2 linked regions of the Paraglaciecola sp. L3A3 genome follow. Each later gene encodes a partner of the first gene's protein in a complex. Links are inferred from orthologs where the notes say so. Each region holds a gene or a part of one and is shown on either strand. Other genes may lie near its edges.

Region 1 (8,745 bases):
AGTGAAATTCCATTTGATATTCTTACTGCCGAGAATACCAGGCGCTCCTTGCTTTAAAAATGTGTAAATAGGGGCTGTGTTAACGCCATTTACATTTATTTTTTTAAACAATGGAAAATTCACATTGAAGTTTAGACTACAAAATTCTTGTATATCCGAGTCATTGCCAGGTTCTTGATGACCAAATTGATCGCAAGGAAAGCCCAATACTGCAAAGCCTTGATCTTTAAATTCAGCGTACAACTTTTGTAGCCCTTCATATTGTGGAGTAAAGCCACATTTACTAGCGGTATTGACCACTAAAAGCACTTTGTCTTTATAATCTTGAAAATTTATGGTTTCACCATTATTTAAAGTCGCATCAAACTGGTATATGGTGTTTGTCATGATATGTCTCTGCTATTCAATCAGGTTTACATACTGTCATTTTCTGAAAACGGATCAATATATTAAGGAGTCTTTGTGTCACATAAAATTGCATTTATTGGTTTAGGTGTCATGGGGTATCCCATGGCTGGTCATTGTGCTAAATCAGGTCATCAAGTGGTGGTCTACAATAGGACCATATCAAAAGCACAAGCTTGGGCTAAGGAGTTTTCAGCCGAATACGTGTTGAGCCCTAAAGCCGCTGCAGAGTTTGCTGACATTGTGTTAATTTGTGTGGGTAATGATAATGATCTCCGTTCAGTTATGTTAGGTGAAACAGGTGTGTTGGCTGGTATCTCCGAGGGCAATATTATTATTGATCACACCACAGCGTCTGCTGAAGTCGCCCGTGAAATGGCTATCACTTGCAAACAATTTAATGTGGGTTTTTTAGATGCTCCAGTTTCAGGGGGACAAGCAGGCGCAGAAAATGGACAATTAACTGTCATGCTAGGAGGCCAAAAGGTCGATTTTGAGCGAGTTGAAAGTGTGTTGTCTTGTTATGCTAAGTTTAGTCGTTTGTTAGGTGATACAGGAAGTGGTCAATTGGCCAAGATGATGAATCAAATATGTATTGCAGGCATAGTTCAGGGATTAGCTGAAGCATTGAGCTTTGGTCAACATGCTGGATTAGACTGTGAAGCCGTTGTTGATGTTATCTCAAAAGGTGCTGCACAATCTTGGCAGATGGAAAATCGAGCTAAGACTATGTTAGCGGGTGAATTTGATTTCGGCTTTGCTGTGGATTGGATGCGTAAAGATTTAGATATTGCATTATCTGCAGCAAAAAATAATGGTTCTATTTTACCTTTAACGGCATTAGTTGATCAATTTTATGCCGATGTGCAAAACAAAGGTGGTGGTCGTTGGGACACTTCTAGTTTACTAACTCGGCTTTAAAACAATTTATTTTTTGTCACTGCAGTCAAGTTGTTCGTGGACGAATGACGAACAACTTGCTATTACATTTTTGAGGTCAGTGGTTCTAACTGCCATTGATGGTCTGCAAAACAAACTTTTGAGCGGTCATACTCTCTATCGGCTCGCCAAGTTCTATTATTCAGTTTAATTGTCACCCCAGGATATACCTTTTTGTTGGCAATCATTTGAATATTAGCTTGATATTTTTCTTTAGCCTGATGCATTTCTTTGGCTTTGTGGTGTAACCAATTTAACAGTTGGGTTTCTCCTTGATATAACTGATTAGCTTCATCAACTCGGCTTTGCATATCTCTGGGAACAAATTTGGAATTAATGATATTCATTCTTTCCATATGCCTGTGGTTATTTTGTGAAATTTGTTTTAATAAATCATCTAAAGTATCTTTGCGTTCTAATAAACGATTAAAGCCTTCGCTAAAATCAATACTCAAGTTACTACCAGAAACCGCGCCTACAGTGCCAGCTATAAATTGGCCACAACATTTTACATTACAAGAAAAAATATTACCATTTGGCTTATCTGCAGCACCTACTGTGACTTTACCTTTTGATTCAATTTGGCTGTATGCTAATTGACGACCGACAGAGACATTACCATTACATTTAATGTTTAAGCCTTGGCCATGTTGAATGTGTACGCTGCCTTGAGCTACTAGGGTAGTGCTATATTCTGTCATGGCTTCATTCACCTTTCCCATAGCTCCTTCAGTGATAATAATATCACCCCCAGCCTGAATATATGCCGATTCAACAAAACCGTTAATTGTGACATCTCCAGTGGAGATTATTTTCATATTTTCAGTGACATCACCATTAACAAGTACCGCTCCATCATATTCTATATTGCCAGTGCCTACATTGACGCCTTTACAGATGAATACATCATCAACCCACATTTTGGATGCCTTAAATTTAGGCATACCTGTGATATCAGCAATAAGCAAGTTTTCATCATGGTCACTAATTACAGTACCGTCACCTGGTCTAAATTTGAGCCATTTTCCTGGTTTTGCTTTGATTTGAGCTCCAGTAACGGTAAATCCATGGCGTCCTTCTGAAGGTGGTAGCCTACGTAATAACTCGGCTCCTTTTTTTACACAAATTACGGCACCTAAATTGCGCATATCAACTCTTTGATTACCTTTAGCTTGTGGAGTCAATATTCGTTCTAATGCATTTTGTACTAAAGGTTGCAGTTTGGATGAGCTACCAGCTTTAGGAGGCAAGCCTTGAGCGACGGTATCAAACAAAATATCGCCAGGTGATGAATGGTCTAGTTGTTCGACTAATTTTTGTAATCGTTTGGTACTGACACCTCTGGTTACTCCAGCTTGATTTAGAATAGTTATTAATTCATCGACAGATGGGATTTTGCCAGCATAACCAACTATTAAGGTTAACTCTGCAGTTAATTCACCTGCCGTAATAATACATTTTATTTCTGTATCACGTCTTTCACCGATTCTTTGTGAAATGAGGGAATTATCATTGTTTGCTATAGCGTTTTTGTAGTGACTAATCAAATCTATAACATTTTCATCGAATACGAAAAAGTCAGCAAATTCACTGTCTTTTATAATGTTAAAAAGCAGTTTTGCGTCAATAACAGATTCTAAATTTGCAGGTTCAATTTCAATATCTAAATAGGTATCTGTAGAATCAACTTTTAAACTTATTCCAAGCATTTAATTGCCTTTATCTTATATTTTTACCAATTGGGCGAACGAACTTACTTGCCAGTTCTTATAACATCGGCTTAATTGACAGAAGCATGAGCCGTTCACACTTTTACAACATTATTAAAGGTTATTGGCATATATGTAAAGGGTTTTGAGTAGCTCTAATTTTTCTGGATTGTTTTTGTGTTCAATACTTAGTTGCTCAAGTAATTGAAGGTATTCAGTCAGTTTTATACTGGCATTTGATGATTCATCTGTTAATTTGAATTGCCGATATCTTTGCCACTTTTCTGTTTCAGTTTGATTTAAACACTGAGGAAAGTTTCTTGCTCTATATCTAAATAATAAGGTGTTTAAGCGTTCATCTTCAAAGGGTAGGGTTAGTTCTGTTAATTCTTGTAAATTTGCTGTAACAACTTGTTGCATTAAATACTTGTCTGCTGATGAAAAAAAGCCTCCAGTATATAAAGCATAATCAGCATCGAGAGGCTCTCGGTCATGATTATCAGTATATACCTCTTGCAGTTTGGTTAACAATGAGGGATTGTTTTTTATCTTTTGTAAATTATCTAAACAAGCTTGTCTATCAATGTTTAAACGTTCAGCATTATCTGTGGTCAGTGTTTTCGCAGGCGCTAATACTGGGCATTTATTAATATGAATCAACTTAATTGGCAGCCTTTCTTCACCTTCTTCCAACATATTGCTTGGTGTGTATAATTTATCTCTGACTTGTTCAGGATCCAGATTAAATAGAGGAGATGGATCTTGAGCTAAATTTAATACAATTACTGCATTTTTATTGGTTGGATGAAAGCCAATAGGCACGATCCAAGTACAACAGCCATGTTCAGAAGATATTTTAGAAGAGACGTGTACTAAAGGGGTAAGTTGCTCGCAGTTGATTAACTCAAGTACTTTTTTCTTGTTTCTTAAAGTAAAGATGTAGTCATATAATTTAGGTTGGGCTTGTTTGATGAGTTTAGCGATAGCAATAGTTGCATAAACGTCAGACATCGCATCATGAGCATCTTGATGCTCGACATTGTTAGCCTTGGTTAAATCCTCAAGCTTAAAGCTCGGTTGACCAGATTCTTTCAATGGCCACTCAATACCTTCTGGTCGAAGTGCATAACAGGCTCTAGCCAAATCAATAATATCCCAACGACTATTACCGTTTTGCCATTCTCTAGCATAGGGGTCGTAAAAGTTTCGATACAAGGTATAACGAGTAATTTCATCGTCAAAACGAATGTTGTTATAACCCGCTACACAGGTGTTTTCTTTGGAGAATTCATGATGGATTTTAGCAATGAAATCTCGTTCGATTAGTCCCTCTCGCAAGGTTTTCTGCGGGGTAATACCTGTCACTAAACAGGCATATGGATTAGGCAAACAATCGCTAGCAATTTGGCTAAACATCATTAATGGTTCATCTATGATGTTTAGCTCTAGGTCGGTTCTAATACCAGCAAATTGACATGGCATATCTTTTTGTGGGTTTGCTCCCCACGTTTCGTAATCGTGCCAAAAGATGCTTGCAGTATTTTTATTTGTCATATGTTTATTCTGATATGGTGGTTTAAAATTTACCTGTAGTAGTTATTATTTGAACAGGTTTTTTCTTTCTTTTTCTTGATTATGTAAGATAACAAAGTTTTGTGGTGAAATGATAATACTTTCAAGTCTACTTAATTAACTGAAGCTTCATTTTCGACACGACATATGTAAATAAAAGTGATAATGAGTAATAATTCGTAAAATGTCCCTTTGTCATATTATTTTATTTGTAAAAAGTCTGGTTTAACGCATTTTGTAACGATTATGATTAATATTTTTTGTATTAAGCTTACGTTATTTTGGTTAATATTAAGAATTATGAGAGTATTTGGTAACCTAGGATTTTGTTGGTCCCTTTTGTTTCAATTCATCTTTAACTTAGCCTTTTCATACCTGATTGTGCATCGTTTACTAGTTAATTTGAAAATAATAAAGCCAATCTCTTAATTGAACACATATAGTTGTTGGGCAAATAAATATCTTATTGCTGTGAAGATATAATGCATTTGCAGCTGTTTTAAAGGTCAGTAGTCATGTCATTAGAAAATAATTCATCTATGCAGGTAATCACGCAAGAATTCACCTTAAATTATCAATATTCCGTTTTGTTTACGCGCAATTGTTTTGATCTTCAAGACAATACTCTAATAAATTTAATCGATAATTTAACTGAGTCACCTAAGTTATTAGCCATATTAGATGAAGGTGTTGATCAAGCTAATCCCGATTTAGCCGTCAGGATTGAACAATATTGTGAACATCATAATATTGAAAGCTTACCGAGTATGATTGTACCGGCTGGGGAAGATTGTAAAAATGATGAAACTGTTATTGACGATATTTATCATGCAGTAGAAAAGTTTCAAATAGATCGTCATTCTTATATTCTAGTTATTGGCGGCGGCGCGGTAGTCGACGCTGTCGGTTTTGCTGCCGCAACGGCTCATCGTGGAATTCGTTTAATCAGAATGCCGTCTACAGTATTGGGACAAAATGATGCTGGTGTTGGGGTGAAAAACGCAGTGAATTATCACAAGCGTAAAAACTTTGTTGGCACTTTTGCACCACCTTTTGCTGTAGTGAATGATTTTGATTTGTTAAATACCTTAAGCGCAAGGGACAAAAGAGCAGGCATAGCTGAAGCGGTAAAAGTGGCGTTAATTAAAGATCCTACTTTTTTTGCTGAACTTTACCAAAGCCGTTTTGCCTTAGCTGAATTTGAGGAAAAAGCCTCACAACATATGATTATCCAGTGTGCACAATTACATTTAGATCATATTGCTACTTCTGGTGACCCCTTTGAGTTAGGTTCAGCTAGACCTTTGGATTTTGGTCATTGGTCAGCCCATAAATTAGAAGAATTAACGGCGAATGAAATACGCCATGGTGAAGCTGTGGCTATTGGCATTGCTCTTGATACTATTTATTCTTCTTTAAAAGGACACTTGTCTGTAGATAAAAAAGACCAAGTGATTAATTTGTTAGTAGATGTTGGTTTTGTACTTAATCATGCTGTGTTAGAAAAATTGAACATTGTCAAAGCACTTGCTGAGTTTAAGGAACACTTAGGTGGTAACTTATGTATCACCTTGTTAAGTGATATTGGCAGTGGATTTGAAGTGAATGAAATAGATGAAAAAATTATGAGCCAAGCTTTGCAGCAATTAATGACAATTGGTAGTTGTTAGGTGATGGCTAAATTAGTCAATTATCTAAAATTAGTTCGAGCACCAGCAGGATTTACAGCACTTTCTAACATCATAGCTGCGTCTGTGATCATGTCTGCTGGGCATCTAAGTATAAATGTTTTATATTTATTGGTCGCCAGTGTTTGTTTTTATTTTGCTGGTATGACTTTAAACGATTGTTTTGATTATGCTGAAGATTTAGCCGAACGTCCTTCAAGACCTATTCCCAGTGGCGATATATCAATAAAACAAGCTTGGTTATTAGGTACTGGTTTGATGGCACTAGGTTTAATTATGGCTTTCTTACATAACAGTATATCTGGTTATGTGGGTATTGCTCTATGTCTCTCTATATTGGTTTATAATGGTTGGTTAAAAGAAGGACTTTTGGGTTCTTTTTGTATGGCATCTTGCCGTTATATTAATTGGTTGTTGGGTGCCAGTTTTGTTGCCTTATCAGCTAAGAGTTATCTAATTGCTGTACCGATCTTTGCCTATATCACAGGGTTAACCTATCTAAGCAAACAAGAAACTACAGCTCAAAACAAAAATGCAATTTGGTTATGTGCGTTGGCTTTAGTGATTGTTTTGTTGTCTTGTTTGTACTTAATTCAATTTGAATTTGATCTAGCTGGTGTCCACAAATGGATTGCATTGGCATTAGTGGTAATATGGCTTGCTCTGATGTTTAATAAATTAAAACAAGTGTTACAACATTTTTGTCCTGAGAATATTCAAAAAATGATTGTTTTTATGGTCATTGGTGTTATCCCATTAGATGCACTTTTGGTCGCAATTTCAGGGCATTATATCTTTGCTTTAGTGATTCTCGCTTTGCTGCCTCCTTGCCGCATTTTAAATAAACGCTTAAACGCTATAACTTGATTGATAAATAAATGTATTTAACCCAACTTACCGATCTTATTTCCGCCAATTTATCAGCAAATGAGCAGCTTTGGTTTGACAATGCCATGAGTAGTCTTCAGCTAAGTACCGATCCTATTAATGATCTACTGGATATTTCTGTGGTGGTTAAACGTAAAATTCAATCAATTAATCAGATTGAAAATATTTTGTTGACCACTACCGAAGTAAGTGATTTGTTGCGTATAGCTTTATTGTTACAGGTACTCACCAGTCATAATGAGCTAAGTGTCAGTACTGTAGTTAAAGGTTATTATCAAGCCGGGGATAGCAGTGAAAAGGCTGCTATTTTGCGAGGCCTTAATTTGATTGATTCAAAAGGAGAAGCGGTTGCCATTGCTGTAAGGGCAGGGCGCTGCAATAGTTTAGATGAATTTACTGCACTTGCTTTGAATAATTCTTATGCTAGTGAACATTTTGAAGATTTAAATTTCAATCAATTGGTACTTAAAACTTTATTTTTAGGTTTACATATTGATACATTGTTAGGCTTGAATAAAAGATTGTCGGCTCAATTATCTAATATGTGTTTTTCTTATGTGGTTGAACAAGCTTTAGCAGAACGAGTACCTTCAGCCACTATTTGGCTAGCTATTCGTTACTCAGACCTTACGTCTGAACATGAGAATATTTTTGTGCAATATGTTAAACATTTTGCAAGTAGAGACAACCAACATGCCGCTGCGATTAAAAGTTTAATTGTTAAGCAGTCTCTGTCGTTTTTAAATGAAGAATTATAAATCAACGAACACATTCAGTGGAACGTTGGATAAAGGATAATAATGATGAAATATTTTGACCCACATATTCATATGCTGGCACGGACCACTGATGATTACGAAAATATGGCCGCCGCCGGTATTATTGGTGTAATCGAACCTGCTTTTTGGTTAGGTCAACCTCGTACTCAAGTTGGATCATTTATTGATTATTTTGATACCTTAATTGGTTGGGAACATTTTCGCGCGTCACAATTTGGCATCATGCATTTTTGTACTATGGGCTTAAACCCAAAAGAATCAAATGATGTAGAGCTAGCTGAAGCGGTAATGAAAATATTACCTCGTTATTGTCAAAAAGATAATGTGGTTGGTGTCGGTGAAATTGGCTATGACGATATCACACCTGAAGAAGATAGATTTTTAGCTGAACAATTACAAATGGCTAAAGAGTTGAACTTGCCAGTATTAATTCATACCCCACACAGAGACAAAGTATCGGGTACCAGAAGGACCTTAGATGTAATTAAGGAAAGTGGTATTGCAGAAGAAATGGTTTTAGTTGACCATTTAACCGAACAAACTTTACCGTTAGTGCTAGAAACTGATTGTTGGCGTGGGCATAGTATTTATCCGAATACTAAAATGTCTGAGCCTCGTATGGTGAAGTTATTGCAAGAATATGGCACTGATAAAATGATTATCAATAGTGCTGCTGACTGGGGCGTAAGTGATCCTTTGAAGGTTCCTAAAACAGCACAAGCTATGCTTGATGATGGTTTTAGCGAAGCTGACGTAGAAAAGGTG
Region 2 (7,404 bases), 2.6 Mb from region 1 along the record:
AATAAGATAGAAAATAGCAATTTGCACTAAGGCTATTTAAGCCATTTTTGCCAAGAATTGATACGTGAAAGCACTAACCAATCTACTAAGATCATGGCCGCTAATACCAATGCAGATAAAGGAAAACACAAAGCCATCAATAACATCAAGGCAATTACCAGTTTACTGGCGCTAGGTTGAGCAGCAGGGGCTGCCAGTCTCTTTGACTTTTTAGGGCGGCGTTTCCACCAGCTAAAAATTCCACTAAATAAAATACCAATCACCATCAGCACTAATACAATATTTAACCACCAATTCCACCAGCCAAGATCCCCTTGATGAAATGGGACAAAAGTCGCCATGGCTTGACCTAGTTTAGGGTAATCGGCAAAGGGTAAGTCAGCTAATACTTCACCGCTGAAGCGATCTAGGTGAACTGTGCGTTCAGCCAATGGATTAGTAATATCACCGGCAATAGTGGTAGCTGATATGGTCCACACCGCGGTTTCGGATTGGGGTAAATGTACTCTAAAATTATCAAACCCCAGTTGTTTGGCTTTTGCTATGGTTGAATTTAGATCTAATTCGCCTGTCTCTTTTACAGCAGTATGTTGGTGATGTTTTTCTGCCGACATTGGCATATGGGTATGTTCCATCGCCCAAGGCACTTGATGCTCTCCAGTTTGATTCATAGTTTGATGGGTATCTTCAGCCTTTGGCGCAGTAAAGCTGGTACCGGGTAATGAGCCCCAAGGTTGTACTAACTGTCCGCCCCAAAAGTTGGTCCAAGCTAAACCCGACAGTAAAAAGAGCAACAAGGGTAACCCTACCACTAAGCCCATCATTCTATGCAGACGACGCCAAGACTCTTGCCGTGCCTTTAACACTCGCCATCTGGCCTTAGGCCAAGCCATATAAAACCCGCTGATGATCATTAATACCGCTAAACCCGCAGCAATCTCAATTAAAGCATCGCCCAAATCACCTAAAAATAGCGAGCCATGGAAAGTTTTAATTTGAGCATATAAAGATTGAGCGGGATCGACACTGCCTAATACTTCACCATTGTTAGGATTGACAAACACAGTAGTGCTCGGCTGGCCGTGACCACCATGAGCGCTATGGGAGCCTGCCACTACCGAAAACCTAGCCGACTCTGTAACCTTTTTGGGGGCAATGTATAACTTCACCTTGCCATCAGGGTTTAAGGTTTGCACTTTAGCTAACATTTTTGAGGGAGAAACTGTTTGGCCTTGCTGCGTTATTTGTTGCGTGATTGGTGATGAGACCTCGAATAAATCCCTATCTAACCATGGTTCAATTGGTTTAGTAATAAGCATCAATAAACCACTGACAGACAACAAGAATAAAAAGGGTAGAACAAACAAACCAGCAAAAAAATGCCACCTATGTACGGCATGATGGAATTTTTCACTTTTAAACGACATTTTAGTTTTCACCTACATTTTCTCACTTTTGTTTGCTTGGTTTTTATGGTCATTTTTACAAGCTTATTTTTAAACCTAGATAGACAGATCGTGGCTCACCCGCATTTAAAATTGCGGCATCGGCAGCAGCAATGTCGCGCACACTATGGCTAGACACATACTTTTTATCAGTTAGGTTGCGTATCTCTGCATAAGCTTCCCAGCCCTCTCCAGACAAGCCAGTTCGTAAACCTAACAAGGCATATGAGTCTATTGTGTAGCTATTACTAAAATCGGCGTAACGTTCATCCACTAGGTCAAAAGTGGGCCCTAGATAAAAACCATTACTGTTGCAATAAATAATTTCGCCCTTAACCACATAAGCAGGAGCGGCGGGTAGGTCGTTATTGCCGTATGTCACATCGCCATCAAATGAAAACTCATTCACCGTGACACTGACTAACGGCTCTAAGGTGTGTACTGCGCCTTCGCCTAAAGTAAAGCTAGCACCGACTAAAGCTTCGATACCTGCATGAATAGTGCTATCTACATTGGTAGACAGGCTAGTTCCAGGGGCAGTAGGATCGTCCATAGACAGAATTTCATCACTCAACTTGGCATAATAAAAAGCCAGATCCCAACGCCACAAGTTATCGCCTTGTAGTTGTTGTTGCCCTCTGGTGCCAACTTCTAACACTGTGCCAGACATAGCATCAAGGGTAGAATTATCGGCTCTAACATCGTCTTCTAACTCAAAATTAGTCGGCGCTTCGTACAAGCGGCTGATATTGGCAAACAATTGGCTATCTGCGCTTTGTTGGTAAATCACTCCCGCTCTTGGATTGATACTATCGTAATCAGCACTTGGGTTACGTAAACTATCATCAGCGACCTCAGTACTGCGCACATCACGCCCAGCAGACACAGATTGCAGGCCATACATAAGTTGCCATTTGTCTGCAACTTGCCAGCGATCAAACACAAATAATTCCAAACTATCAGCGTCATTATCCACTAACGTTGTTAGGCCATTACGTTGCCCGCCATCGTTACGATAATTACCGCCTTTGACCGCCGTCTGAGCGTAATTCATACCTAGCAATAAGTTGTGATCACCAGCCTGTAAATTATATCGCAAAGAGCTACCCAAAGAGGTTTGGTCGGTATTGATTAGCAAGCTAAATACTTCTGTTGGCGCTTCTGGGCCTGGGCCATCAAAATCCACCAATACCTTGTCAACTATTGGGTGATAAAGGGTTTGATCTTCATACGACAAACCAAAAGTTAAACTACTTTTATCATCAATTTTCCAACTGGTTTTACTGGCCAATCGGGCGGTTTCTACATTCACCTGAAAATGCCCTGTTATCGCTTTAGGATCTGCCTGATAAGGGTCTTCAGCAAACTGCTCGGCACTTAAAGCCCCCGGCAGTTCTTGATCGTTATTAATATAGGTTAGGTAAAGGCGAGTTTGTACATTATCACTTAGCTGTAATCCTGCATTTGCATATACACCTTGGCGATCTTGCTTATTATGCTGACGATAACCGTGCCACTGCTTGCTTTCGAGAGTCAGCAAACCATCAAAATCGCCCGCTACCACTCCGGCACTTAATCGACCTTGCAGTTGACCATGACTACCGCCATTCACAAATAACTCCACATTTTCTAAATCGCGCGCGGTGGGGGTAACAAAATCAATCGCTCCACCTAGAGTACTGGCACCATACGTAAGCGCATTAGCCCCTCTGGCGATGGTGGCAAAACTGGCACTCAAAGGATCAATCATACGATTGTGATTATTGCCATCGGCAGCGGTCACTGGCAGGCCATCTTGCAACAACTTGATACCATTCATATCATAATTAGTAGCATCTAAATTAGAGCCACGACTGGAAAAAAACATCCCATCAGAGCCATTGGTACTAGTGGCCCACACTCCCGGCACATAACGCAACATATCGGCTAAATTCGCGATATTTCTTGCATACAGCTCAGCACTATCAACAATAGTCACCCCGCCTGGGGTTAATAACCTTTCGGTCTCAATATCTAATTTAGTTTGTTCACCTTGAACTACTATGGTTTCAACGGTTTCAACTGGCTCTTGAGTAGTTTGTGCATTTGCGAAGGTAATAAAGGGAAGAGTAAAACAAATAGCAAGCCGACTGCGCTTGAATGGAAGCATAAAGTGTCCTTTCTTATTATGATATGAAACAGAAAACTGGGAAAACTTTAACCTAGAATTAACAAAGGGGGAATGTGGCAAATTGTCGCAGTAGACTGGTGAGAATGATTGATACTGAGTTTTTAAATGTGATAATAATTTTTGGGTAAGGACTAAAAATATATTTTCAACAACCGAAAAAAATTATTTTAAAGCAGCCACTTATTGGTTTTTATTATTATAAAGGCGGCCATCACAACAGAGGCCAAAGTTACTTTAAGTTGGCAAAAAACACTTTCCTTTAAACCCTACATATTTATGACAAAAAGTAGATACCATGCCACCAAATAAAAAAGCCGCTTAATAGCGGCTTTTAATAACATTTCTATTTTTGTCTTGAATTAAAACGGAATATCGTCATCAAAATCAAAATCAGGTTCGGCCATAGGTGCGGCTGGTTTGCCCTGCTGTTGACCTTGTGGTGCTTGTTGGTAACCTTGATTTTGTTGCGGAGCTTGTTGAGCAGGAGGCTGCTGATATTGCTGTTGCGGCGGCGGAGCCTGCTGATAACCTTGGTTCTGTTGTGGTGCTTGTTGGTAACCTTGATTCTGTTGCGGAGCTTGCGCTGGACGTTGTTGTCCTTGGAACCCACCTTCAGATTGATTGTTTCCACCTTTGCCACCCAACATTTGCATAACACCATTAAAGGGGTCTAAAACGATTTCTGTGGTGTACTGATCTTGGCCTTCTTTGTTCTGCCATTTCCGCGTTTGCAACTTGCCTTCGACATACACTTGGCTGCCTTTACGTAAATATTCGCCAGCAATTTCAGCTAACTTGCCAAACATAGATACGCGATGCCATTCAGTTTTTTCTTGAATTTGACCGCTTTGATCTTTCCAGCTTTCAGATGTGGCCAAGGTTAGATTGGCCACCGCTTTACCATTTGGCGTATAACGTACCTCAGGATCTTTACCTAAGTTACCGACCAAAATTACTTTATTAACACCTTTACTCGCCATTTTATTTCCTCACTATTCTTGTAAACCCAGTACACGTCGTGCTTGTTGCATATCGAAGTGTTTGCCATCTGCTTTTAGATAAATAACCTGCTCATCTGAAACAACGGTTACATCCACTACACCTTCCAATTCTGAAAGTTGCTGCAGTGCCAAATCTGGTGTCTGATTAATTGTCTTAAGTGTATATCTTTTTAAACGATTCGTCGCAGAAATTCCTTGGATCAATAACAACCAAATGATGCATAACCCAGAGGCCAATACAAACACCCATTGGTTGCCTACATATTGTGAAATGCTACCTGAAAGCAGTCCTCCTATGAATGCACCAAAGAATTGAAAACTAGCATAAATGCCCATAGCAGAGCCTTTTTTACCCGCTGGCGCGATACTTGACACCATAGCCGGGAAATTGGCTTCTAAATAATTAAAACAGGTAAAAAACAGGCTGATAATAATTAATAAATAAACAATGGATGAGTGGTCGATTGCCATTACTGCAAACACTAACGCCAACCCCGCCACACTCAATAACATCACCACTTTTTGTTGTTTTTTAGCCAGTGACATCAAGGCCACTAAACCAATAATTGAGGCAAATAGTACAATTGAATAAGCTTTCCAATGAGTAGACAGAGGCCAGGCTAAATCAATTAAAAATACGGGAATTTGTACAAATAATAAAGTAATCAACATGTGTAATAACATCACGCTGATATTTAGTCGTAATAATTGCGGATGAGAAAATAAAATCTTTAAGTCTCGCACGATAGGTAAGGTGTCACCTCTAGGGGCGATGTTTTTGCCGTTGGGCACAACAAATACCACCAGCAGAATACATAATAGCGCTAAGGTACCAGTAGCGAAGAAAATACCACTTAAGCCATATTTACCCACTACTAGCGGGCCCAGTAATAAAGCTAAGTAAAAAGAAAAACCGATAGAAATACCGATAATAGCCATAACTTTAGGTCTTTGTTCTTCTCGGGTTAGGTCACCGGCTAAGGCCATAATGGCTCCGGCAATAGCACCCGCCCCTTGTAAGAATCGGCCAATCACTACCCATTGCATACTTTCAGCATTGGCTGCCACTAAACTTCCCACGGCAAATATTAATAAACCACCAGCAATAACTGGCTTACGACCTATTTTGTCTGACAGCACCCCCATAGGGATTTGCAAAACAGCTTGAGTTAAACCATAACCACCAATAGCTAAGCCCACCAAAAATGCGGAATAATCAGGATAATGCTGTGCACTAATAGCTAATACAGGCATGATCATAAACAAGCCAAGCATGCGTAATACGTAGATAAACGCCAGTGAAAAGGCTGTGCGGAGTTCGGTAGAATTCAAGGTTAGGTCAGTTTTTTAAAGGTCGTTAAATAACAATACTAAAAATGGCCGAGAACCTTAGCATATTTTGCATTTTTCAGGAATATTAATCAGCAAAGAATTAACTTTTAGTTAAGAATTCAAAAGATAATGCCGCTTACCGTAGTGCTAATTTTAAGAGTATGTAATACTTCTTCTTTTGCGCTGATACAGATCTAATAATGGCAAATATTGAAGTACGCGGGGCCCGCACCCACAATCTTAAGAACATCAGTCTAGACATTCCTAGAGATAAGCTCACCGTTATTACTGGGCTATCTGGCTCAGGCAAATCCTCTCTCGCCTTCGATACCTTGTATGCAGAAGGGCAAAGACGTTATGTTGAGTCTCTTTCAGCCTACGCTAGGCAGTTTTTGTCTATGATGGAAAAGCCAGATGTGGATCACATTGGCGGTCTTTCTCCGGCCATTTCTATTGAACAAAAATCAACATCCCATAACCCACGCTCTACTGTGGGCACTATCACCGAAATTTATGATTATTTGCGTTTGTTATATGCGCGAGTAGGTGAACCTCGTTGTCCTGATCACAACGTACCGCTAGATGCACAGACTATCAGTCAAATGGTTGACAGAGTCATGACTATGCCTGCTGACAATAAATTAATGTTGTTAGCCCCTGTGGTGCAAGATCGTAAAGGTGAACATTTAAAAACCTTAGAAAACCTATCGGCCCAAGGTTTTATTCGCGCTAGAATCGACGGTAATGTCTGTGATTTATCTGATCCACCAGAGCTAGATCTACACAAAAAACACACTATAGAAGTAGTAGTGGATCGTTTTAAAGTGCGTGAAGACTTAAAACTCCGCTTAGCTGAATCTTTCGAGACAGCACTTAATCTATCTGGCGGCACAGCTAAAGTGGCCTATATGGATGAGCCCGACAAAGAAGCTCTGGTATTTTCTTCTAACTTTGCTTGCCCACACTGTGGATACAGCATGGCCGAGCTTGAGCCAAGATTGTTCTCTTTTAATAACCCAGCAGGGGCATGTCAAAGCTGTGATGGTTTAGGTACTAGACAATTTTTCGACCCACACCGCATTATTGCTAACGATGAGTTGAGCTTATCAGGTGGTGCTATTCGTGGTTGGGATAAACGTAGTTATTACTACTTCCAAATGTTACAAGCCGTAGCCGATCATTATGACTTTGATTTGACCAAACCTTTTGCAGAATTAGACGATAAAGCTAAAGATATAGTGCTACATGGTAGTAAAGGTACATCGTTAAAATTCAAATATATCAATGATCGCGGCGATATAATGGAACGTAAGCATCCCTTCGAAGGGATAATTCCTAATATGGAACGTCGTTACAAAGAAACCGAATCAAATGCGGTACGCGATGAATTAGCTAAGTATTTAAGCCAACAACATTGTTCTAGCTGTTCAGGTACGCGTTTACGTTTAGAAGCCAG

What was found. Proteins that work in one complex are often made in the same cells at the same time.
Region 2: the proteins of sbcB (region 1) and ssb are in contact, whole or in part, in a crystal structure (PDB 3C94), measured with the Escherichia coli proteins. The link is inferred for Paraglaciecola sp. L3A3 from one-to-one orthologs.

What each region holds. Positions count from the first base shown.
Region 1 is NZ_CP047023.1:2,334,620-2,343,364, forward strand. The notes cover bases 2,388-5,324. They hold sbcB (exodeoxyribonuclease I), read right to left. Parts: upstream 4,608-5,324; coding sequence 3,168-4,607; downstream 2,388-3,167. Other genes in these bases: GQR87_RS09795 (DUF342 domain-containing protein), read right to left, coding at 2,388-3,053; GQR87_RS09805 (3-dehydroquinate synthase), read left to right, coding at 5,141-5,324. Also shown: GQR87_RS09785 (glutathione peroxidase), read right to left, coding at 1-387; GQR87_RS09790 (NAD(P)-dependent oxidoreductase), read left to right, coding at 463-1,326; more of GQR87_RS09795, read right to left, coding at 1,389-2,387; more of GQR87_RS09805, read left to right, coding at 5,325-6,295; GQR87_RS09810 (UbiA family prenyltransferase), read left to right, coding at 6,299-7,180; GQR87_RS09815 (EboA domain-containing protein), read left to right, coding at 7,192-7,959; GQR87_RS09820 (TatD family hydrolase), read left to right, coding at 8,002-8,745. UniProt on the Escherichia coli protein: Degrades single-stranded DNA (ssDNA) in a highly processive manner.
Region 2 is NZ_CP047023.1:4,949,255-4,956,658, forward strand. Bases 2,786-5,579 are described here. They hold ssb (single-stranded DNA-binding protein), read right to left. Parts: upstream 4,596-5,579; coding sequence 3,975-4,595; downstream 2,786-3,974. Other genes in these bases: GQR87_RS20585 (TonB-dependent receptor domain-containing protein), read right to left, coding at 2,786-3,594; GQR87_RS20595 (MFS transporter), read right to left, coding at 4,608-5,579. In the rest of the region: GQR87_RS20580 (PepSY domain-containing protein), read right to left, coding at 33-1,427; more of GQR87_RS20585, read right to left, coding at 1,483-2,785; more of GQR87_RS20595, read right to left, coding at 5,580-5,948; excinuclease ABC subunit UvrA, read left to right, coding at 6,149-7,404. UniProt on the Escherichia coli protein: Plays an important role in DNA replication, recombination and repair. Binds to ssDNA and to an array of partner proteins to recruit them to their sites of action during DNA metabolism. Acts as a sliding platform that migrates on DNA via reptation.